Regions from separate parts of the Bradyrhizobium sp. 155 genome, predicted to be linked through region 2. Evidence: riboswitches for the same ligand, from Rfam matches in the RefSeq annotation. Region 2 holds a riboswitch; the other holds the start of a gene.
What was found. Region 2 has a riboswitch for cobalamin ahead of IVA93_RS24340 (energy-coupling factor ABC transporter permease). Riboswitches for the same ligand answer to the same signal wherever they lie in the genome.
Positions count from the first base shown of each region.

Region 1: linked by a shared signal. The riboswitch ahead of metE (5-methyltetrahydropteroyltriglutamate--homocysteine S-methyltransferase) and the one ahead of IVA93_RS24340 (energy-coupling factor ABC transporter permease) in region 2 are both predicted to bind cobalamin.

Region 1 is NZ_CP064704.1:6,706,287-6,717,445, forward strand. Features, by position in the region: partial or broken gene IVA93_RS41050 (DUF6538 domain-containing protein) at 360-1,268, opposite strand; gene IVA93_RS40830 (hypothetical protein) at 1,655-1,783, opposite strand; gene metE (5-methyltetrahydropteroyltriglutamate--homocysteine S-methyltransferase) at 2,167-4,482, opposite strand; cobalamin riboswitch at 4,583-4,781, opposite strand; gene IVA93_RS32155 (IS701 family transposase) at 4,857-6,077, shown strand; partial or broken gene IVA93_RS32160 (IS5 family transposase) at 6,316-7,076, shown strand; gene IVA93_RS32165 (hypothetical protein) at 7,116-7,304, opposite strand; gene IVA93_RS32170 (4Fe-4S binding protein) at 7,547-7,750, opposite strand; gene IVA93_RS32175 (EAL domain-containing response regulator) at 8,357-9,571, opposite strand; gene IVA93_RS32180 (GNAT family N-acetyltransferase) at 10,172-10,687, shown strand.
Region 2 is NZ_CP064704.1:4,986,683-4,997,841, reverse strand. Features, by position in the region: gene cobG (precorrin-3B synthase) at 1-686, shown strand, start outside; gene IVA93_RS24385 (precorrin-8X methylmutase) at 686-1,315, shown strand; gene IVA93_RS24380 (precorrin-2 C(20)-methyltransferase) at 1,318-2,049, shown strand; gene cobJ (precorrin-3B C(17)-methyltransferase) at 2,046-2,780, shown strand; gene IVA93_RS24370 (cobalt-precorrin-6A reductase) at 2,756-3,502, opposite strand; gene cbiE (precorrin-6y C5,15-methyltransferase (decarboxylating) subunit CbiE) at 3,501-4,682, shown strand; gene IVA93_RS24360 (cobalamin biosynthesis protein) at 4,679-5,047, shown strand; gene cobM (precorrin-4 C(11)-methyltransferase) at 5,044-5,826, shown strand; gene IVA93_RS24350 (cobyrinic acid a,c-diamide synthase CobB) at 5,826-7,136, shown strand; gene cobA (uroporphyrinogen-III C-methyltransferase) at 7,133-7,864, shown strand; cobalamin riboswitch at 7,910-8,129, shown strand; gene IVA93_RS24340 (energy-coupling factor ABC transporter permease) at 8,167-8,844, shown strand; gene cobF (precorrin-6A synthase (deacetylating)) at 8,893-9,642, shown strand; gene cobT (nicotinate-nucleotide--dimethylbenzimidazole phosphoribosyltransferase) at 9,658-10,710, shown strand; gene IVA93_RS24325 (histidine phosphatase family protein) at 10,711-11,159, opposite strand, start outside.

The DNA.
Region 1 (11,159 bases), 1.7 Mb from region 2:
TCAATGATTTGCCGGTGCAGTACGACGTCTCTGGCTTCGTCCGTCTTCACGGGGCCGGCTTCGGGCGTCACGTGCACGACCCAGTGCTTTCCCTCGCGTCGAACGTCCTCCTTGCGAAGTTGAAGCATTTCGCCAACCCGCGCCCCAGTGAAGGCGCACAACCATGGCACCCACCGTTTGGCTGCCGCCAGCTTCGGCGCCTCCCTGCCCGCCGCAAAACTCCGGGCGTGTTTGAGAATGGCGGATGCCTCCTGGTCGTAGAAGCCCTTCGACCTGAGCTTGCGTGACTTTCCGATCTTGATGGTGAGCCCTTCGGCAGGATTGCTGGCCATCCGTCGATTCATGGCTGCCCAGCCGAAAACCGTCTTTAGCCCCGCGAGGTCACTATCCTTGACCGTCTTCGCGCTGGCGCCGCCTTGAAGCCTGTGATCCTTGTACCGAACAATGTCCTGCGGCGTCACGCGGCTCGCTTGGTCATGCTTCAGGAACCCCACAAGCTTCGCCACAGTGTTGCGGTAGCTCTCGTAGGTGCTCTGCTTGCGACCAGCAGCCTTCGCCTCCTTCCACCAATGCTCGACCAGTGCCGATAGTGAATCTTCTAAGGCGGCGCTGTTGACATCATTCTTCGCCTGCTCCGCCCGTGCCGGCCATTGCGGGAACCGAATCACCTGAGGTCTAGGCGACTCTTCGCCTTCCCCTCTTGCAAGCTTCGCCAAACTCAGACTTGCACGCTGAATGGCCGCGCCTAGCGCACTCGCCATGGTTCGGCGGTTCTGATCGTCGACGATAATCCCGTTGCTCGTCAGATAGCCGTTTGCAGCGTCCACACACGCTTGCTCCATCCGGAAGATCTTGTCCTCGGGCAGCTCCGGGGCACCGTCTAACGCCCGTTGGCTCGCAGCCAGGAGCTCTTCCCTGGCCTGTGGGGGGCCAAATAGGCGTGCCCCTGCAACGGTATCCCAGTTGGTCTGCTGGCTTGGGTTATCCCTGTACTGCTCCAGCCATCGCTCATAGGCGACCATGGCAAGACGATGCGCTTCCCGCTCGGTCAGAGGCACCGGGCCAGCGCGCAAATTCGCCCAGCGAGCTTCGAGTTCGGCAAGCGCTTTCGCATGCCGCACCTTTGCCTCAGAAGGATCGCGCGTCTGAAGGCTTACCTTTTCCTCGCGCTTGCCAAGAAGCTTACGCAGATCCTCCGGAACGGCTTTCCGGAGCTGATAGATTCCAGTTTTGGGATGCTTCCACGGACGCGACATAGCCAACGGCATTGTACCACCCTTCTGTACCACTGAGGAGCGGGTAAGCCGTTGAATTTGCTAATCTGCTTTGGATTTCACGCTCTTAGGAGAGCGATGGTGCCCAGGAAAGGACTCTGACCTCCAAGTCATCGACCGGACACCACTCCGGTCGAATCGCGCCAGTCACGGCGGTCCGCGCCATGCCTGGCGCACCAAAAAAAGCCCGGCCTCCTCCGGAGGCCAGGCGAAAGTCACGCAGGAACGACGCTGCTTTACGCATCGCACCAGCTTTCGTCGGCAGGGAGGACTTACCGCCGATTGATCTTCGGCGAGGGCATTCGCCGTCAAACAAGGAGAAACGGATATCACTCCGCGCGAAATCTGGAGCCGTTTGCCTTCCGCTCCTGTCGGAAACTTCACGACTTTTCCACCACTCGCCCGCTGTCCGGTTGGGACGGCAGTGCCTTGACCGAGATGGGATCCTGCGCCGGTTTGGCTGCCGTGCCCTGAAACACAAGCGGCAGTTTGCCGTCGCACAGCAGCATTTGGTACGTCCCCAAAAACCAACAACGCTCGATTACCTCTCCCGAAGAGCGTGCCAGGGCCTGAATTTCGTATGACGTTCCGTAAGGACCGTAAAATAGATTGTTGTGATGAGACGCATCCACGCGATGGATAAATGAAAAAGTCGGGCTGTGCTTCGCGTCGAGCGTTAATGACGTCGCAATAGGACCTGATCGGACCTCGCCGGCATGCTGTCGGCCGTCGGGTCGAGAATCGAGCTTGTCGCCGGCTGTATGCGACCGCCTCCGCCGACGCCCGCCCGCATTCCGCGGCGCTGGGAACTTTGAAAGCTCCCAAGGACATCGTAAGCCCCCAAAGCGCGTGCATCTTGTTCACAAACGCGTTGGCGAAACGCTCCGGCCCATCATGGCTCGGCCCGCAACTCGCGTGCGGCGGCCACCATATTGACGAGCGCGGGACGCACCTCCTCCCACCTTCGCGTTTTCAGTCCGCAGTCGGGATTGATCCAGAGCTGCCGATCGGAAACTCGCTGCCGCGCCAACACAATCAGCTGCTTGATTTCCGCCGCTGCGGGAATGCGCGGTGAATGAATGTCATAGACGCCGGGCCCGATCTCATTTGGATATTTGTAGCTCTTGAAGGCCTCGAGCAATTCCATCTTAGAACGCGACGTCTCGATTGAAATGACGTCGGCATCCATTGCTGCGATCGCATCGATGATTTCGTTGAACTCGGAATAACACATGTGAGTATGGATCTGAGTTCCGTCGGCGACCACGGAGGAGCAAAGGCGGAAGCTGTCCACCGCCCAATCTAGATAGTTCTTCCACTGCGATTTGCGTAGCGGCAATCCCTCCCGCAACGCAGCCTCGTCGATCTGGATCATGGTCGCTCCAGCCGCCTCAAGGTCGATGACCTCATCTCGGATCGCGAGAGCGATCTGTCGGCATGTCTCGCGCCGCGAGATGTCGTCACGGACAAACGACCAGTTCAGGATGGTCACCGGTCCGGTCAGCATAGCCTTGACGGGTTTTTTGGTCAGAGACTGCGCATAGCGCCACCATTCAACGGTCATGGGCTTCGGCCGGGAGACATCTGCGAACAGGATAGGCGGACGAACGTACCGCGAGCCATAAGACTGAACCCATCCATGCTTGGTAAAAGCGAAGCCCAACAGCTGCTCGGCAAAGTATTGAACCATGTCATTGCGCTCGAACTCACCGTGTACGAGCACGTCCAGGCCGATATCTTCCTGCCACTTCACGGTACGGGCTGTCTCCGCTTTCAGAAGCTGCTCGTACTGCGTGTCATTCAACGTTCCCCGCGCATGAGCCGCGCGCGCATTCCGGACATCGGCCGTTTGCGGGAAGGATCCGATGGTTGTCGTTGGGAACATCGGCAAAGCGAACGCGACGCGCTGGACGTCGGCACGCTGGGTGAACGCACTGCGACGGCGAAGCATGCTATCGTCGATCGCGGCGATTCGTCCGGCGACATTCGCATTGTGGATCTCGGGCGATGTTTCGCGGGTGACGGCTGCCTCCTCCGTAAGCGCAAGTTCATCGGCCACCTCGGCAGCATGGCCGGCCAGCGCTTTGCCCAATATCGAAAGTTCCTTGATCTTCTGAACTGAGAACGCCAGCCATGTCTTCAGATTGGGATCGAGATCGGTCTCTAGCTCAATGTCGATCGGAACATGAAGCAGCGAGCAGGAAGGAGCAATCTGAACACGGTGCCTGCCCAATTTTTGGACCATAGGAGCAAGTTGGTCGAGCAGCGCCGGAAGATTGGAGCGCCACACGTTCCGACCATCAACGACGCCTAGTGAGACCACGAGATCTCTACGGGTTGTGGCGACAATTGCGTCCAACTGGTCAGGTGCCCGAACCAGATCCACATGAAGCCCGGCAACGGGCAAGGCCAAGGTTGTTTCAAGATTGTCGCCGATAGCCCCGAAATATGTGGCCAGCATGATTTTAAGGGCCGGCACAAGCTTTGCGAAATGAGCATAGGCCCGGCGGACAGCCGCCCGCGATGCTTCGTCGACGTCCATCACTAGGCATGGCTCGTCCAGCTGAACCCATTCAGCACCGCGCGAGGATAGTTCGCGGAGAACATCGACATAGACTGGGAGGAGCCGATCGAGCAGCGACAGCGGATTGAATGCGGGATTTGCGCTTTTGCCAAGCTTCAGGAAAGTGACTGGGCCAACTAGGACGGGGCGCGTTTGGTAGCCGAGGCTTTTTGCCTCCTCATATTCCTCGATCGGCTTTCGAGAGGAATACTTAAAGATCTGATCCCGGTGAAATTCCGGCACCATGTAGTGGTAGTTGGTATCGAACCACTTCGTCATTTCCTGTGCGGCTACGCCAGGCCCATGCTGAGCGTGACCACCGTCCTGAGCGCCACGCGCCATGGTGAAGTAGGTCTTGAGCGACACAGGACCTTCGGTCCAGCCGTAGACGTCGGGAATGGCGCCGACCATTAGGCTGGTATCGAGCACATGATCGTAAAACGAGAAGTCATTCGAAGGAATGACGGTCGCACCGCGGGATTTCTGCCGTGCCCAATTAGCGGCACGAAGTCCACTCCCCGCCTCGAGGAGCTCGGCTTCGCTGGAGTTTCCCGCCCAGTACCTCTCGAGCGCGACTTTGAGTTCGCGTCGTGGGCCGATGCGTGACGTCCCCAGTGTGGCAACGGGAAGCGAAAGAAAAGACATAGCTCAGACCCCATGATTGGGGCAAAGGCCATGGCGGACGCATGCAGCGAATATCGCGTGAGCGACAGCTGCTTGGCGCACACCGGGACACCCCGCCCGTGGACGATATATTGTCGAGGCAGGTCTCCTGGCTCGCGGGTCGTCGCTGCTGTCCGGCCTTCCCGAAGCCGCATGGCTTCAGTGACTTCGTTGGACAGCGGCTCGCCGCTTACAGTTGCGGGGGCAGCGCCGGCATTGCACCGGCTTCCCTCTTAGCTCCGGATCAAACGAATCCGAAGACCACGACGACTGGCATTAGGCGCACGAGGATCGATCCGTCAACCTACTAGCATTACAGTTGCTTTTGTTGCGGGCTTCTGAATCCATGGGCAACCATGATTCGAATGTCGTGGGCGCGGGCCGCGTCGGTTGAGGCGACGCTTGCGTTGTGGGCGGCGTCGCTTCGAGAGATCAAGCAACGGATACGTCCGTTGTTCACGCAAGAGCGTGTTGCGACGAATGCAGGTCTGTTCCTGGAAGGTCTGCTCGGAGATGAGCAGCGCAAGACCGGTTGGATGCGCGCGGAGGCGGCTGGCGATCCCGGCCCATGGCGGCAGCAGGCGATTCTGGGTCGTGGAGACTGGGACGCTGATGCCCTGCGCGATATCGTGCACGACTATGTCATCGAGCATTTGGCGGATGACGATGCGGTGCTCGTGATCGACGAGACCGGTTTTCTCAAACAGGGCAAAGCGTCATGCGGAGTGGCGCGGCAATACACTGGTTCGGCAGGAAAGATCACGAACTGCCAGATCGGCGTCTTCGCTGCCTACGTTTCGCGTCATGGCCATGCGTTCATCGATCGCGCGTTGTATCTTCCGAAGGAATGGACCGACGATCCAGATCGTCTGGAAGCCACATATGTGCCTGCCGATGTCGGCTTTGCGACCAAACCAAAGCTTGCGACGAGAATGATCGCACGCGCGATAGCCGGGTCTGTACCATTCAAGTGGGTTGCCGGTGATACCGTCTACGGTGTTGGCAACATCGAACAGCAACTACGTCGGGCAGGCAAAGGCTACGTGCTTGGGGTCAGCAGCGCTCATGTGTTTCGATCCTGGGGCAAGCGACCGCCGGTCGCCGGTACGGCTGCAGACCTCGCCCGGACGCGGCGCTCATCCGACTGGAAGCGCCTGTCGGCGGGAGCCGGAACCAAAGGACCGCGGCTGCACGATTGGTGTTATCTCGAATTGGCGGATCTCGAGGCCGAGCAGTCCAACAGTGCAAATGACGGTTTGTGGACACGCGGTCTACTGATCCGTCGTCGCATTGCCGATGATGACCTCGCCTTCTTCACCACCTGGTGCCCAGCGGGAACAGCCATTGAAACGCTGGTCGCGGTCGAAGGCCATCGATGGGCGATCGAGGACAGCTTTGAAACGGCGAAAAACGAGTTCGGGCTCGATCACAACGAGAGCAGATCCTGGCATGGCTGGCACCGTCATGTGTCCTTGGTGATGCTCGCCTTCGCCATGATGGCCGCGATCCGACATCGCGCTAATCCGCCACCGCCCAAAAAAACGAAACGGCGCCCCCCGGCAAAAGCCAAAACATAACCACCCCACCACTGATCCGTTGGTCAATCCAGGAAATCCGCCGCATTGCTATCAGACTTGCGCGGAAGCGGATTCAACCCGCACACATCATCGCATGGTCCTTCTGGCGCAGAGCTCACCAGGCTGCCGCTCAACGCGCCCACTTCAAATCAAAAAAGCAACTGTAATGCTAGGGTCTGTACCTAATTAGCGAGTTCTGATTCCCTGGTGCTAAGTTGATTCGGCACGGGGGACTTCGATGCGCAAAGGACTGTTCTGGCTCAACGACAAGCAGTGGGCTCAGATAGAGCCGCATCTGCCAACGAACCAGACCGGCCCGGCGCGCGAAGACGATCGACGCATTATCAGCGGTATCATTCACATGCTCCAGTGCGGCGCACGCTGGCGCGATTGCCCGTCCGACTATGGCCCTTACACGACGATCTACAATCGGTTCAATCGCTGGGCTAAGCGCGGACATTGGCAGGCGATCTTTGAAGCGCTCGCCCGCTGCGGCAAGGACCGAGTGGCTTTGTCGATCGACTCCACCTCGATCAAAGCGCATCGCTCGGCGAGCGGCGGAAAAGGGGGGAGTGTGAACAGGCGATCGGCCGCTCGCGCGGTGGGCGGACCACGAAAATCCACGCGCTGAGCGACCCTGATTGCAAACCTTGCGCATTTCATCTCACTCCGGGACAAGCCGCAGACATTGCCGCAGGGCCGGCCCTTTTGAAGCTCGCGCCGCCCATGTCTTCCCTCATTGGGGACAAAGGCTACGATGGCGACGGCTTTCGCGCCGAAATCGTCAATCGCGGCGCGAAACCCGTCATTCCAAACAAATCCAACCGGGTAACCCTCCACAGCTTCAGCAAGCGCCTCTATAAAGGGCGCAATGTTATCGAGCGCTGTTTCTGCCGGCTCAAGGATTTCAGGCGTGTTGCTACTCGCTACGACAAACTTGCCAGAAACTTTTTGGCCGCCGTCCACCTCGCCGCTCTCGTCGCTTATTGGATCAATTGAGTCTGAACCCTAAGTGTCGCCGCACCCTAGCTCCATGCACTAGTGCATGGGGAAGGTGGGCAAGCAGATGCCGAGCTTCTCGTACGTCTTCAGGATCTCCGGATCGATCTCGTCGCGCGTGGAGACCGTCTCTTCGGCTTCGAAGTGACGTAGCTTTAGATATCCTGCAAGCTGATCTTGGGATATTCGACGCCCGTCCACCTCGCCTCGGCTCGGCTCGTCAGCCAACGACGATAAGCCTCAACGCGACGACCTGGAGCATCGAGGCGGCCTTGTCATTATTCGAGACAAATTTGACGGTCTCCTCTGACAGAGCCCTTCGAGCGCTTCTCGGAGTCGATCAGCGCCTTAAGCTCATAACGATGTTGATCGACCTCGATGCGCCGCACGCGGACGGCGGCCTCCACAAGCTCGACATCTAGTCCTTCGTTCGCAAAATCGAGCGGTGAAGCCTTCTGGACGCGGGCTGCTTATGTTGTCTTAGACGGGACACAGGTGTCAGGCACCGGACAGACCACAGCGCATTGCGGCGTGTCGGAATGGCCCTCGCACTCCGTACACTTTTTTGCATCGATAACGTAAATGTCGCGCTTGAGGCTGATCGCCGCGTTGGGACACTCGAACTCACATGCCCCACAAACGGTGCATTGCGAAGCGACGATCTTGTAAGCCATGCCTTCCGACTCCTTAGGCGAGCGATGCCATTGGCGATCCCTTTCAAATGCCGTGCCAAGGACAGGCGCGCTCAATGATGGGCAACTTGCCCAATGGTGCTGTGCGGGGTCTGAGACCGTGTTGCATCTGCGACAGCATGGGCCGCTTCAATATCAAGCCGTGCGAGCCCTCGGGCGCCTACTCCGATAGCCGGTCGCGACTCGACTGCTGCGAGCTTCCGTCGGTTTCGCGGGGCCAAGCAACGCTCGACGATTCCCGAAACCGGCGGCGCGAGTAAAAGCCGCGAGCCGACGCACGTCTACGCCGGATGTCGGCAAACCTCCGGTCACACGCCCTGACCGGAGATTTTGTCCAAGCCGCGCTCACGCCTGCAACGTTAGCTCCGCGGATTGACTCGCTGGAGGCTTGCCAAAACGGCTTTGTGCTACAATACCCTTCGGCATCGCTTCGGAGGGAAATGAAGTTCGGCCGGGAGAAGCGATACTGGGTTTGCAAAGTGACCGATTTAATTGCAGTCAGCCGCATGCCTGGTGCCGAGTAGGCATGGCCGCGCGGGCCAGCGCTGGTACGCTTTGCCTGGCTGTGCTCAGTCACTCCTCATACAACTATTTTGGACGAAGTGGAACAGGGCTGAAAGATGACTGTGCAAATTGCTTCAGCGGCATGGCCTTTCCGAACAGATGGCCCTGCGCAAGGTCGAAGCCGAGTTCGGTCACAGCGATCAGGTCGGCGTGGCTCTCCACGCCTGCGGCGACGGTGCGCACACTGTACTCTTTGGCTAGATCGACGATATGGCGGCACACCGTTCGCTTCAGGGGCCCATTTCCGCAACCGGCGACGTACTGCCGGTCCACTTTTAATTTCATGAACGGGAATTTTTCGAGCCCCATCAGCTGCGGCCAATTGGCGCCGATATTGTCGATTGCAAGGCCAATGTTGTGAAAGCGAACCTCACGCGCGACCTCGATCAGGAGATCTAGGTTCTGGATCGCTTCCTCGCTCTCGATTTCGATCGTCAAGCCGCCGAAAGCGGGGTGCGACGGCATGCGCTGACAGAGATCGCGTACCGCCTGCGGGTCAATCAGGAATGCTGCCGGGAGATTGATGGAGAGATCGGTCGAAGTTTGCTGCTCCAGAAGATACTTCCAATCCTTGATCGCGCGGTCGATCACGAACTGCGACAAGTCCCTAAAATGAGGATCGTGAGCCTCCGGGATGAAATACGCTGGTGGAACAACGCCCCAGGTCGGATGCCGCATTCGCACAAGCGCCTCGGCGCCGCGGCGGCTGAGGGTACACGGGTCAAAGTTCGGCTCATACCAGAGCTCAAGCCAGCCAGCGTGTAAGGCTTCTCCGACATGGACTGCGGGACGGGGCGCCGGCTCTCTGGGCAAGAGCATGGCGACCCGATCGCGCAGCGTCTCGGCTGCAAACGGCGTCCTCAGCGGCGGCAGCATATCAAGTCCATATTCGCCCCCGACCTGCTGCACTGCCGTCATGACGATCGACTCGCGGGCGCCGAACGCCAGCACTCTGCCTGCAAATTCTTCGCGTACGAGTATCTCGAGCAATCGTCCAGGCTCGATGCGATCGGAGCCAATGCCGAGCAGGATCAGATCAGGGAAGTCCGTGCAGAGTACGCGCGGCAGCTCGTCAGCAGTCCCGCATTCGCTGATCACAAACCCCATATCCTCTAGCACATCGCGTAGAAAGGCGCGCAGATGCCGCTTGCCCACGGCCACGCACGCTCGCGGCCGCACCTTACGCTGGCCGAAGATTACAGGTTTCCCTCCGACCAGTTCGGCCTGCCCATGCTCCATCGCAACCACTCCCCTTCCGTGAAGGTCCCTTAAACGAGGAGCGAAGGTCCATACAAGCAGTGCTTGCCACTATCTTTCGATTCTTCGAGGTAAGCTTAAGATAGTGCATTAGCGTGCAAAATCTTTTCGCGATGTTGTTCAGACGATTTTGTCGGGCGCACGCGTATGATACCTGTCCCGGCTCGCGCAACTTTGTACGAGTGACGCACACGTGTGTGGGGAATCTCACCTTCGGACGCGCCGAGCTGATGCGCCCTATGCCACGGCGATGATCATGCTGCAAGATGTACTGAATCGACTCTCGTGAGTGATGATCAGCAATCTCTCCTACGAAATGTTTGATCGGCATGGCCGGCCTGCCCACGCGCGAATGTGCCGTCTCGTGGATTTCCTATCTAGTCGAAGGAGATCCAACTGAGTTCGCAGCGGGTCAAGCCGCGGTCGATTCTAAGAACGGCAACAGCTTGCACTTACCTCACCTCTGTTGGTTATAGCGAGTGCGGACGTCCTATTCCCTATCGAGCTTGATAGTTTCTCTCAGTTGCGTTCTCTGTATCCTTCTGAACATGGATATCCTCAAGAGGGACTGGAGGGACTAACGTGACGGGTGTTCGTGTTGGCGCTGAAGCGCAAGGCTTGCCCCACGGGGGCACGGCTTTGCGCAAAGGCGTGCCAGGAGATGAGAACGCGATCGTAGAAGCCGTCGGAAAGCTACTTTCTGAATTAGGTGGTCCCGAACCAGAGTTCAGCCTTGAAGGCGCAAAGCAGACTGCTTTGCGCCTGATTCAGGATCCCGAAGAGGGCTTCATTTTTGTCATCGAGGAACAAGCCACCCGGCAGATTGTAGGGATCGCTGCCATCTCCGCCGTACTGGCCGTGAGAGCAGCTGGAGCGTACGGCGTGCTTCAGGAGCTATGGATTTCTCGGGACTTCCGAAGCTCTGACCGCGGTGGGCATCTGCTCGAGGCGGTACGTTCGGAGGCGAAGCGCCGAGGCTGGCAGATGATTGAGGTTGCGTTGCCCCCTGATGGCTATCCGGCCTTAGAACGGGTACGCCGTTTCTACGAGGAGAGGGGATATCGGGTTGGAGGATTGCGCGCGCGCAAGAGGCTATGACAGACTGCGACCTCTGCTCCACACTTAAAAGCGCTCCTGGTCCTGTCACTAAAGACTTTCAAGGCAGACAATCCTGCTGCTTGTTGCTTCTCAAAACGAACGCTCCAACGCGTGCGTCGCGGCCGAGGACAATCGAGAACCTCGGCGCTGATGCGGTGCTTACTCCCACTGCGAGCGGGTTACCTCTTCGACTTTTTTGGCGGGTATCAACCATCAAATCGTTCTTCATGGTGCGGAGCGATACGATGGTCTTCTCAAGGCTCGTGGACCGCGAGCGGAAACCTGCCCGGCTAGAAGGCGCGGAGCCAGGTCGGCGGCGGCCCGTTGCGGGCGAAGCGCGACCCAGCCTTACAAACGATAGCCGAGTCGTTCTTTCGTGCTTCCCACACAATGCCGCCAGTTTGGGATCACCGCACACAAATGCGATCCATTCGTCGCCAAGTCCAATGCCTCGGCAACTGGCAAGCCAATC
Region 2 (11,159 bases):
TGCTGGTGCGGGCTGATGGCGACAAACTCGGCCGCTCCGTCGCCCGTGGCGAGGCCGTGAGCACCGCGCTCGCATTCGCCGGCTGGTTCGTGACCTCAGGCGGCGCGAGAGGCGGGCGAGGGCGGATGGCGGCGCATCTTGCGGCCGGTGCAATCCTGCCGGCGGAATTGCGCGGCGAGGCCGAGCCGGCGCCGATCATGGCCGCGGCGCGTCCCGGCCTCTATGCGCAAGGTGCGATGGTCGGGGTCGCCTTCGGACAGATGGCGCATGCAACGCTCAACCAGTTCGCCGGTTGCGGACATGCGCTGCGCATGACGCCGTGGCGAATGGTTTTGAGCGAAGGCAAGCGCGTGATGCCGAACGCGACCGGCCTGATCACCGAGGCCTACGACCCTGCGCTGCGCGTCATCGCCTGTAGCGGTGCGCCACGCTGTGGCGAGGCGCATGCCGATACCCGTGGCCTTGCCGCGGCCCTGGCGCCGAACATCGGCGCGGCCGCACGGCTACACGTCTCCGGCTGTGCCAAGGGCTGCGCCCATTCTGGTCCCGCCGCCATCACTCTGGTCGCGACCGGCGCAGGCTTCGATCTCGTGCGCGCCGGGTCGACGCGCGATGAGCCCATCCTGCGCGGGCTGAATCGCGACGACATCGTCAAAGATCCCTCCATCCTGATGGGAGGGCACTGATGCCGCACACGTACGAGACCGACGGCGCGGCGATCTACCGGCAGTCCTTTGCCACCATCCGGGCCGAAGCCGATCTTGCGCGCTTCACGCCGGACGAGGAGCAGGTGGTGGTGCGGATGATCCATGCCGCCGGCATGGTGGGCCTCGAAGCGCATATCCGCTTCACATCAGGCATGGCGGTCGCCGCACGCGCGGCCTTGCAGAAGGGCGCACCGATCCTGTGCGACGCGCGCATGGTCTCTGAAGGAATTACGCGGGCGCGGCTTCCCGCCGCCAACGCCGTCATCTGCACGCTGGGCGACGAGACCGTTCCCGCGCTCGCGCAGTCCATGCGCAACACCCGTTCGGCCGCGGCCCTGGAGCTGTGGCGGCCGCATCTCGACGGCGCGATCGTGGCGATCGGCAATGCGCCGACCGCGCTGTTCCATCTCCTCAACATGCTGGAGGACCGGGACTGCCCACGGCCCGCGGCAATCATCGGCTGTCCGGTCGGCTTCGTCGGCGCGGCCGAATCCAAGGCTGCGCTGATGGCCGTTTCCCCGGTGCCGGCGCTGACGGTCGAGGGCCGCCTTGGCGGTTCCGCGATCACGGTCGCCGCCGTGAACGCGCTGGCGAGCCGGAGCGAATAGCGATGGGACGCATCATCTGCTGCGGTCTCGGCCCCGGTGACCCTGATATGATGAGCGTGCGCGCCGATCGCACGGTGCGCGGCGCGAGGCATGTCGCCTATTTCCGCAAAAAGGGCCGGCCCGGCCAGGCGCGCCGCATCGTCGAGGGCATGCTGGCTGCCGACGTCACCGAATATCCGATGGAATATCCTGTTACGACCGAGATCGCCTTCGACACGCCTGAATATGTCCAGTTGCTTGCCGGCTTCTACGACGAATGGGCGGAGCGACTGGCGCGGCTGGCGCGCGCGGTCGACGTCGTCGTGCTCTGCGAGGGCGATCCTTACTTCTACGGCTCCTTCATGCATCTGCACATGCGCCTGCAGGGCCGCGTCGAGATCGAGGTGATCGCCGGCATTCCCGGCATGGTCGGCTGCTGGAATGGCGTGGGACAGCCGATTGCGCTCGGCGACGACGTGACGACGGTGCTCATGGGCACGCTCGCCGAGGACGAGCTCGAACGCCGCATGCGCGATTCCGATGCGCTCGTGATCATGAAGACTGGGCGCAATCTCGCGAAAGTGCGCCGCGCGCTCGCTGCCGCCGGACGGCTGGACGATGCGTGGCTGGTCGAGCGCGGCACCATGCCGGGCGAGCGCGTGGTGCGGCTTGCGGAGATCGACGCCGCCGACTGCCCCTATTTTGCGATCGTGCTCGTGCACGGCAAGGGCCGGCATCCGGACGCCGCCGAATGACGGGCACGCTGACCATCGCTGGCCTCGGCCCGGGCAGCGCTGCGCTGGTGACGCCCGAGGTCTCCGCCGCGCTTGCCGCCGCGACCGACATTCTGGGCTACGCGCCCTATGTCGCGCGCGTGCCAGCGCGGGCAGGGCTCACTTTGCATCCTTCCGACAATCGCGAAGAGCTGCAGCGCGCGAGCGAGGCGCTGCGGCTCGCGGCCGAAGGCGGCCAAGTCGTCATCGTGTCCTCCGGCGACCCCGGCGTCTTCGCGATGGCGTCCGCCGTGTTCGAGGCGCTCGAACAGGCGCCGCAATGGCAGGAGCTGCCGATCCGCGTGCTGCCCGGCGTCACTGCGATGCTGGCGGCTGCCGCGCGCGCCGGCGCACCGCTCGGCCATGATTTCTGCGCGATCAATCTCTCCGATAATCTCAAGCCGTGGGCGGTGATCGAGAAGCGCCTGCGGCTCGCCGCGGAAGCCGATTTTGCCATCGCGATGTACAATCCGCGCTCGGCGAGCCGGCCGGAAGGATTTGGCCGTGCGCTCGCGGTGCTGAACGAGGCCGGCTGTGGCGACCGTCTTGTGATTTTCGCGCGCGCGATCAGCGCCGCCGACGAAAAGATCGAGACCGTCAGGCTGAACGAAGCCCGGCCCGAGATGGCCGACATGCGCACGCTGGTGATCGTCGGCAACTCGCAGACACGCCGCGTCGGCCGCTGGGTCTATGCGCCGAGGCAGGCCCGATGACCGAGCCACTGCATGATCTCGGCCACGCTCTCGACCCGCAAGCGTTCCGGCAGTTGCGGCCGCGAGATCATGATCACGGGCAGGCCGAGCCTGCGGGCGGCGTCGATCTTGGCGCGCGCGCCGTCGCCGCCGGAATTGCGGGCGACGATCCGGGTGATGCCTCGCGCGCGCAGCATCTCCAGTTCGCCCTCAAGCGTAAACGGCCCACGCGACACGATGACGTCCGCGGCGAAGGGCAGCGGCGCATCGGGCGGATCGACGAATCTCAGCGTGTAGGCGTGCTGCGGCTTGGTCGCGAACGGCGCGATGTGCTGGCGGCCGATGGGGAGGAACACATTTGCCGGCACTTCAGGCAGTGCGGTGACCGCGGCGTCGACATCAGGTATTTCGATCCAGTTGTCGCCGGGCGCTTTGGTCCACGGCGCTCGCTCGAGAGCGATCAGCGGCGTGCCGGTTTCCGCACATGCCGCGACCGCATTGCGGCTCATCTCGGCGGCAAAGGGATGCGTCGCGTCGATTACATGCGTGATGTGTTCCCGACCAATGTAATCGACAAGTCCGCTTGCGCCGCCAAAACCGCCGATCCGCGTCGGCAACGGCTGACCGGCGGGCGCGCGGGTGCGGCCGCCATAGGAATACACGGCATCGACGCTGGCGCGCGCGATCTCCGCCGCGAGCAGGCTCGCGTCGGCCGTTCCGCCCAGAATGAGGGCGCGCGTCATGGCTGATCCCTGGCTGACCATCATCGGTATCGGCGAAGATGGCCTTGCCGGGCTGTCCGAGGCAAGCCGAAAGGCGCTCGATGATGCCGAAACTGTCTTTGGCGGTGAACGGCATCTTGCACTCGCCGGCATAACCGGGCGCGGCCGTCCATGGCCGGTGCCGTTCGATGCAGAAATCGTGTTGAGCTGCCGTGGTCGCCCGACGGCGGTGCTCGCCTCCGGCGATCCGTTCTGGCACGGGGCCGGCGCGAGCCTCGCCGAGAAGCTCCATGGCGACGAATGGATCGCGTATGCGGCTCCCTCGACATTCTCGCTCGTTGCTGCGCGGCTTGGCTGGCGTCTGGAATCCGTTGCCTGTCTCGGTCTCCACGCCGCGCCATTCGAGCGTCTCGTGCCACACCTGGCGCGAGGGGCACGCATCATTTGTCTCGTGCGCGACGCAAAGGCGGCAGGCGATCTCGCGAAATGGCTGACGGCGCGCGGATGGGGTGCCTCGGCATTCTGGACACTCGCTGCGCTTGGCGGGCCGCGCGAAAGGATCAACGCGCATCGCGCCGACAGCTTCGCAGGCGATCTTGCCGGAAATCTGGTCGCGGTAGCCGTTGAGGCGGCGGGCGCGCAGGGCATCCCCCACAGCTCGGGACTATCGGACGAACTCTTCGTCCATGACGGCCAAATCACCAAGCGTCCGGTCCGTGCGCTCGCGCTTTCGGCGCTGGCGCCGCGTCCCGGTGAACGGCTATGGGACATCGGTGCGGGCTCGGGCTCGATCTCGGTCGAGTGGACGCTGTGCGGGGGCACCGCGATCGCCGTCGAGGCGCGCGAGGATCGCGCAGCGAACATTCGCAGCAATGCGACGGCGTTCGGGTTGGCACATCGGATCACAGTCATCGCGGGAAAAGCGCCTGAAGCCCTTGCTACGCTGGACGGGCCTGACGCCGTGTTCATCGGCGGCGGTCTCGACATCGCGATGTTCGACGCCATCTGGCCGCGGCTCTCGCCCGGTACGCGGCTGGTCGCGCATTCAGTAACGTTGGAGACGGAAGCGTTGCTCGGTGAGCTGCACCAGCGCCACGGCGGCGAATTGATGCGGGTCGAGATTGCGCATGCCGCTTCGCTCGGCCGCTACCGGTCCTGGGAGGCCGTGCGGCCCGTGGTGCAATGGAGCGCGGTCCGATGAAGGTCGCCGGGCTCGGATTCAAGCGGGACGTCACGCTGGCCTCGCTGCGTGAGGCGCTTCTGGCGGCCGGTGGTCCCGAAGGCCTCGCAGCAGTGGCGACGGTCAGCGATAAGGCCGACGAGGAGGTGTTGAAGCAGCTCGCGCGCGAATGCGGCTTGCCGATCAAGGCGGTTGCCGCCGAAATGCTTGTTGGCATCGACACGCCGACGCAGTCAAAGCTCGTCGTGGAAAAGTTCGGGACGGGATCGGTTGCCGAGGCGGCGGCGCTCGCAGCGGCCGGACCTCGCGCGCGATTGATTGCGACGCGGGTGGTCTCGCAGGATCGCACCGCGACCGCGGCGATCGCGGAAGGAGACGGCGCATGACGGTGCATTTCATCGGGGCAGGGCCAGGCGCTCCTGACTTGCTGACGTTGCGCGGCCGCGATCTCATCGCCGCCTGTCCGGTCTGCCTCTATGCTGGCTCACTTGTGCCCGAGGGCGTCTTGGCGCATTGCCCGCCCGGGGCGCGGATCGTCAACACCGCGCCGCTGTCGCTCGATGAGATCGTCGCGGAGATCGCCGCCGCCCATGCCGATGGCAAGGACGTTGCGCGGCTGCATTCCGGTGATCTCTCGATCTGGTCGGCGATGGGCGAACAGCTCCGCCGCCTGCGCACGCTCGACATTCCCTACACGGTCACGCCCGGCGTTCCCTCTTTCTCGGCCGCCGCGGCTGCGCTGGAGGCCGAGCTGACGCTGCCCGGCCTTGCCCAGACCGTGGTGCTGACGCGCACGCCGGGCCGCGCCAGCGCGATGCCCGAAGGCGAGAAGCTTGCCGCCTTCGCCGCCACCGGCGCGGTGCTCGCCATCCATCTGTCGATTCATCTGCTCGACAAGGTCGTCGCTGAGCTGACGCCGCATTATGGCGTGGATTGCCCGGTCGCGATCGTCTGGCGTGCGAGCTGGCCCGAGCAGCGCATCATCCGCGCCACGCTCGCAACACTCGACGCTGCTGTCGGGGGCGAGATGGAGCGCACCGCGTTGATCCTGGTCGGCAAGACGCTGGGCTCGGCGGATTTTTCCGAGAGCCGTCTCTATGCTGCCGACTATGACCGCCGCTATCGGCCGGTCGGCGCCGAGCCGCGCTTTCCGGAGGTGTCGTGATGGCGGCAGGGCTCGTTATCTCCGCGCCGGCCTCCGGCGTCGGCAAGACCACACTGACGCTGGCGCTTGCCCGCGCCTGGCGCAACAGCGGATTGCGGGTGCAGTGCTTCAAGAGCGGCCCCGATTACATCGATCCCGCGTTTCATGCCGCCGCGACGGGACGCGCCTCGGTCAACGTGGACAGCTGGGCGATGGATCGCGGGACAATCTCGCATCTCGTCAGTCGTGGCATTGACGCCGATGTCGTGCTGGCCGAAGGCTCAATGGGCCTGTTCGACGGCGTTGCCGCGCGTGGCGTCTGCGGCACCGGGGCGACCGCCGACATCGCGGAGATGCTGGACTGGCCGGTGCTGCTGGTGATCGATCCCTCAGGACAGGCACAAACGGCGGCCGCGAGCGCGGCGGGCCTTCGCGACTACCGCCCCGGTGTGCGCCTTGCAGGCGTCGTGCTCAATCGCGTTGCCAGCCCGCGCCACGAAGCCCTCGTGCGGCGCGCGCTGCTGGATGCCGGCATCGCCGTATTCGGCGCGCTGCCGCGCCATGCCGAGATCAGCCTGCCGAAGCGGCATCTCGGACTGGTGCAGGCCGAGGAGCAGGCGGAAATCGGCAAGCTGATCGACGAGGCCGCGCGCTTCGTTGCCGAGCATGTCGATCTCGACGCGGTGCTGCGTTCGGCGGCCACCTGGTCGCCGCAACCTGCCGCAAGCGGCGTCCTCGAGACGCCGCCCGGTCAGCGCATTGCGCTTGCCCGTGATGCCGCGTTCTCCTTCGTTTATCCGCACATGCTGGAAGCGTGGCGAGCGGCGGGTGCGGAGATCTCGACATTCTCGCCGCTGGCCGATGAAGCCCCTGATCCGGTCGCCGATGTGTGCTGGCTGCCTGGCGGCTATCCCGAGCTGCAGGCCGGCAGGATCGCGGCCAATGCGCGCTTCCGCGGCGGATTGCGCGCCTTCGCCGAGACGCGCCCGGTGCACGGCGAATGCGGGGGCTATATGGTGCTGGGCAGCGCTTTGACCGACGCCGACGGCATCCGCCACGAGATGACGGGCCTGCTCGGCCTGGAGACGAGTTTTGCCAAGCGCCGCATGCATCTGGGCTATCGTCTGGCCGAGCTCGCCGCGCCGATGCCGGGTCATCAGGCGGGTGCACGCCTGCGTGGCCACGAATTCCACTATTCGACGATCCTCGCGCAGCCCGACACGCCACTGGCGGTCGTGCACGACGCGACAGGTGCGGTCATTGCCGAGACCGGCTCGCGGCGGGGACAAGCTACCGGCACGTTCTTCCATCTGATCGCGGAGGACCGGTGAGCGGTTTTGTCTCCTTTGTCTCCGCCGGGCCCGGCGATCCCGAGCTGCTCACGCTCAAGGGTGCAGCGCGGCTGCGCGAGGCCGACGTTGTGCTCTATGACGATCTTGCTTCAGGCGCGATCCTCGATCTGGCCCGGCCCGGCGCCAATCTCGTCGCGGTGGGAAAGCGGGCAGGGCGGGCCTCGACCAAGCAGCACCATGTCAACCGCCTGCTGGTCGACTATGCCGTGACAGGCGCGCGCGTGGTCCGGTTGAAGTCGGGCGATGCCGGCATCTTTGGCCGGCTCGAGGAGGAGCTCGAGACGCTGCGTGAAGCGGGCATCGGCTACGAGATCATTCCCGGCGTCACCTCGGCCTGTGTCGCCGCCGCGCAAGCCGGCATTCCGCTGACCCGGCGTCACACCTCGCGCCGCGTGCAGTTCGTGACCGGGGCGGACGTCACCGGCGAGCTGCCGCCAGATCTCAATTGGGCGGCGCTGGCCGATCCGGAGGCGACGACCGTGGTCTATATGGGCCGGCGGACGTTTCCGGCGTTGGTCGTCAAATTGATCGAGCACGGGCTCGCCCCAACCACGCCGGCGTTGTTTGCCGAATCGCTCGGCCGTCCCGATGAGCGGCTGGTCCGCACCACCATTTCGGAACTTGCAGAGCAGCTTGCGCGGGGCGGAGCGGCCTCCACGGCGGCCGTCATCCTGTTCGGCGCGCTGGCGGGGAATTATCCGTCATGACCGCCTCGTCCGCCCGTCGCCCCTTGACGCCCGGCTGGCGAAAGGGGCACACAGGACACGCATGGTGCTCGACGCGGCGCAAAGCGCCGGAGCATAATCGGGAATGGGGGTGGGCGGACCCAGTTGCGGCGCCCAAAACCCCAGCCGCCCCCGCGACTGTAAGCGGTGAGGGACTTCGATCAGCCACTGGGCCGCGAGGCCCGGGAAGGCCGGAGACTCCCAGTGAACCGCGAGCCAGGAGACCGGCCGTGCACGTTTTGAGGCCAAGGCCGTCGGGTGTGACGGCAAGAAGGATCTGAGCCATGCATATCGAACCCGGACTAGTCTCGGACGCCAAGCTCGTGCTGAGTTATGCAACCGGCATTGCCGTCGGCGGCGTTGCCTTGAAGCTCGCGGTTGAGACCGTGCGCGAGCAGGGCATCACGTCGTTCGCGGCGCGGACGCTCGCCACCACGGGACTTGTGTTTATCTTCTTCGAGATCCTGCCGCACTTCCCGGTCGGCGTCTCCGAAGTGCACTTCATCCTCGGCTCGACCTTGTTCCTGCTGTTTGGCGCGGCGCCTGCGGCCTTCGGCCTCGCGTTTGGCCTGCTGTTCCAGGGCATCTTCTTCGAGCCGCTCGACCTGCCGCAATATGGCATGAACGTCACCACGCTATTGGTGCCGCTGTTCGGAATCCAGGCGATCGCCACGCGGATCGTTTCGAGCAACACGGCCTATGTCGATCTGAAGTACCGCCAGGCGCTGGCGCTTTCGACGACCTATCAGGCGGGCGTCATCGCCTGGGTGGCGTTCTGGGCGATTTATGGCTCCGGCTTCGGCGCGACCAACCTCGCCAACATCGCGACCTTCGCGGCGTCCTATGCGCTGGTCATCGTGATTGAGCCGCTCGCCGATCTCGGCGTGCTGGCGCTGGCAAAGTCGCTGCGCGGCGTCACCGCGCCCGGCCTCGTCACGCCGCGTTTGCACAACGCGGCCTAGAGACAAGCGAACGGGCGGCCCCATGTGCGGCCGCCTTTCGCAGGCACGATGCTCACGCTCTCTCTGATAGGTATCGGTTGCGGCGATCCCGAGCAGCTGACGCGTGCCGCGATTACTGCCATTAACGCGGCCGATCTCGTCCTGATCCCCCGCAAGGGGACGGCCAAGTCCGACCTCGCCGATCTCAGGCGGACGATCTGCGCCGATGTGCTCACCAGCGACACGACCCGCATTGCCGAGTTCGATCTGCCCGTGCGGGACGCCGCTGAAGCGGACTATCGCAAGGGCGTGGACGATTGGCATGATGCCGTGGCCGCCGTCTGGTCGCAGACGATCGGGGATCATCTCGAAGGCGAAGGCAAGGTCGCGCTGTTGATCTGGGGCGATCCCTCGCTTTACGATTCCTCGCTGCGTATCGCGCGGCGGCTCGATCCCTTGCCGACAATCGAAGTCGTGCCCGGCATCACCTCGATCCAGGCGCTGTGTGCGGCGCATGCGTTGCCGCTCAACGACATCGGCGAGCCCTTTCTAGTTTCGACCGGACGCCGCTTGCGCGATGGCGGCTGGCCGCAAGGTGTCGATACCGTTGTGGTGATGCTCGACGGCGGCACGGCATTCGAGTCGCTTGATCCGGCGGGCCTGCACATCTGGTGGGGGGCCTATCTCGGCATGCCCGATCAGATCGTGATGTCCGGCGCGCTGGCCGAGATCGGCCCGCGCATCGTCGCCGTGCGGCAAGAGGCGCGCGAACGGCACGGCTGGATCATGGACAGTTACATCCTCAAGCGCAGGCCGTGAGGCAAGCGAGGCAGCATGCTCCCTGAATGGGTCACCCAACAATGCCCCGACATCTCCGCAGTCCACCGCGAGGCGGCGGTCGCGCGGCAGGCGCAACTGACGAAACCGACCGGCGCGCTCGGCCGGCTCGAGCAGCTCGCGATCGAGCTCGCGGGCCTGCAAGCAACCGAGCGGCCGCGCGCGGCGCGGGTGCCGATCATCATTTTCGCCGGCGATCACGGCATCGTCGCGCAGGGCGTCTCGGCCTATCCGCAGGAAGTGACCATCGCGATGCTGGCGAATTTTGCCTCCGGCGGTGCCGCGATCTCGGTGCTCGCGCGTGAGCTGGGCTCCAGCCTGGAGGTCGTCGACGCCGGCACGCTGGCGCAGGAGGAGATGGCTGGAATCGTGACCGACAAGCCGCGCAGCGGTACGCGCGATTTCAGCGTCGAAGCTGCGCTCACCCCCACGGAGCTGGCATTTGCGTTCGAAGCCGGCCGACGTGCGGTGACGCGCGCACAGGCCGGGCAGCCCGATCTTCTGATCTTCGGCGAGATGGGCATCGGCAACACCACGACATCGGCGGCGATCGCGGCCGGCTTGCTCGGCGTGAGCGCCGCGGAGATCGCGGGCAGCGGTACCGGCATCGACGCGGCCGGCCGTGTGCACAAGGCGCGGGTGATCGACGCTGCAATCGCACGCCATGACGTTGCGGGCGCTGCGCCCGAAAAGATCCTGTGCGCCGTCGGCGGTCTCGAGATCGCCGCCATCTGCGGTGCCGTTATCGCGGCTGCACAGCACCGCATCCCCGTGTTGATCGACGGCTTCATCGTGTCGGTCGCGGCGCTGGCGGCGGTGCGGCTCAACCCTTCGTGCCAGCTGTTCCTGCTGGCCTCGCACCAGTCGGCGGAGCAGGGGCATCGGCTGGTGCTGCGCGCGCTGAACGTGCAGCCGCTGATCAGCCTGGATCTCAGGCTCGGCGAAGGATCGGGCGCGGCCATCGCGCTGCCGCTGGTGCGGTCGGCCTGCGCGCTCCACAACGGCATGGCGACCTTTGCGCAGGCCAATGTGCCTGATCGTCCGGCCTGATCAAATCGTCCGCTGATTGACGGAGACGACGCGCCAGCCGGTCGCGAGCCGGTCAATCCTGGTCAGCGACAGCGGATCGATCATGAAGCGCAGGGCCGCTTGTGGCGTCAGGTCGAGCGCGATGCACAGCGCCGCCCGGATCGTGCCGGAATGCACGACGAGCGTTGCGGCCCCGGTGCCGATCTTCGACAAACCCAGGCGGACCCGCGCGACCTGTTCCTCAAAGCTTTCGCCGCCGGGCGGCCGTCCGCGCGCCGGATCGCTCCAGAACCGTGCATAGGCCTCGCCACCGGTCGCGGCGAGTTCGTCATGCCGACGGCCGGTCCAGTCGCCAAAGTCTTGCTCGCTGAATTCGTCCAGCTGCAGCGGCTCGAGTCCCAGCGCGCGGGCCGTTTCGACGGTGCGCCGCGACGGGCTCGCATAGCTCGCGGCGTCCCGCGGCAAGCGCT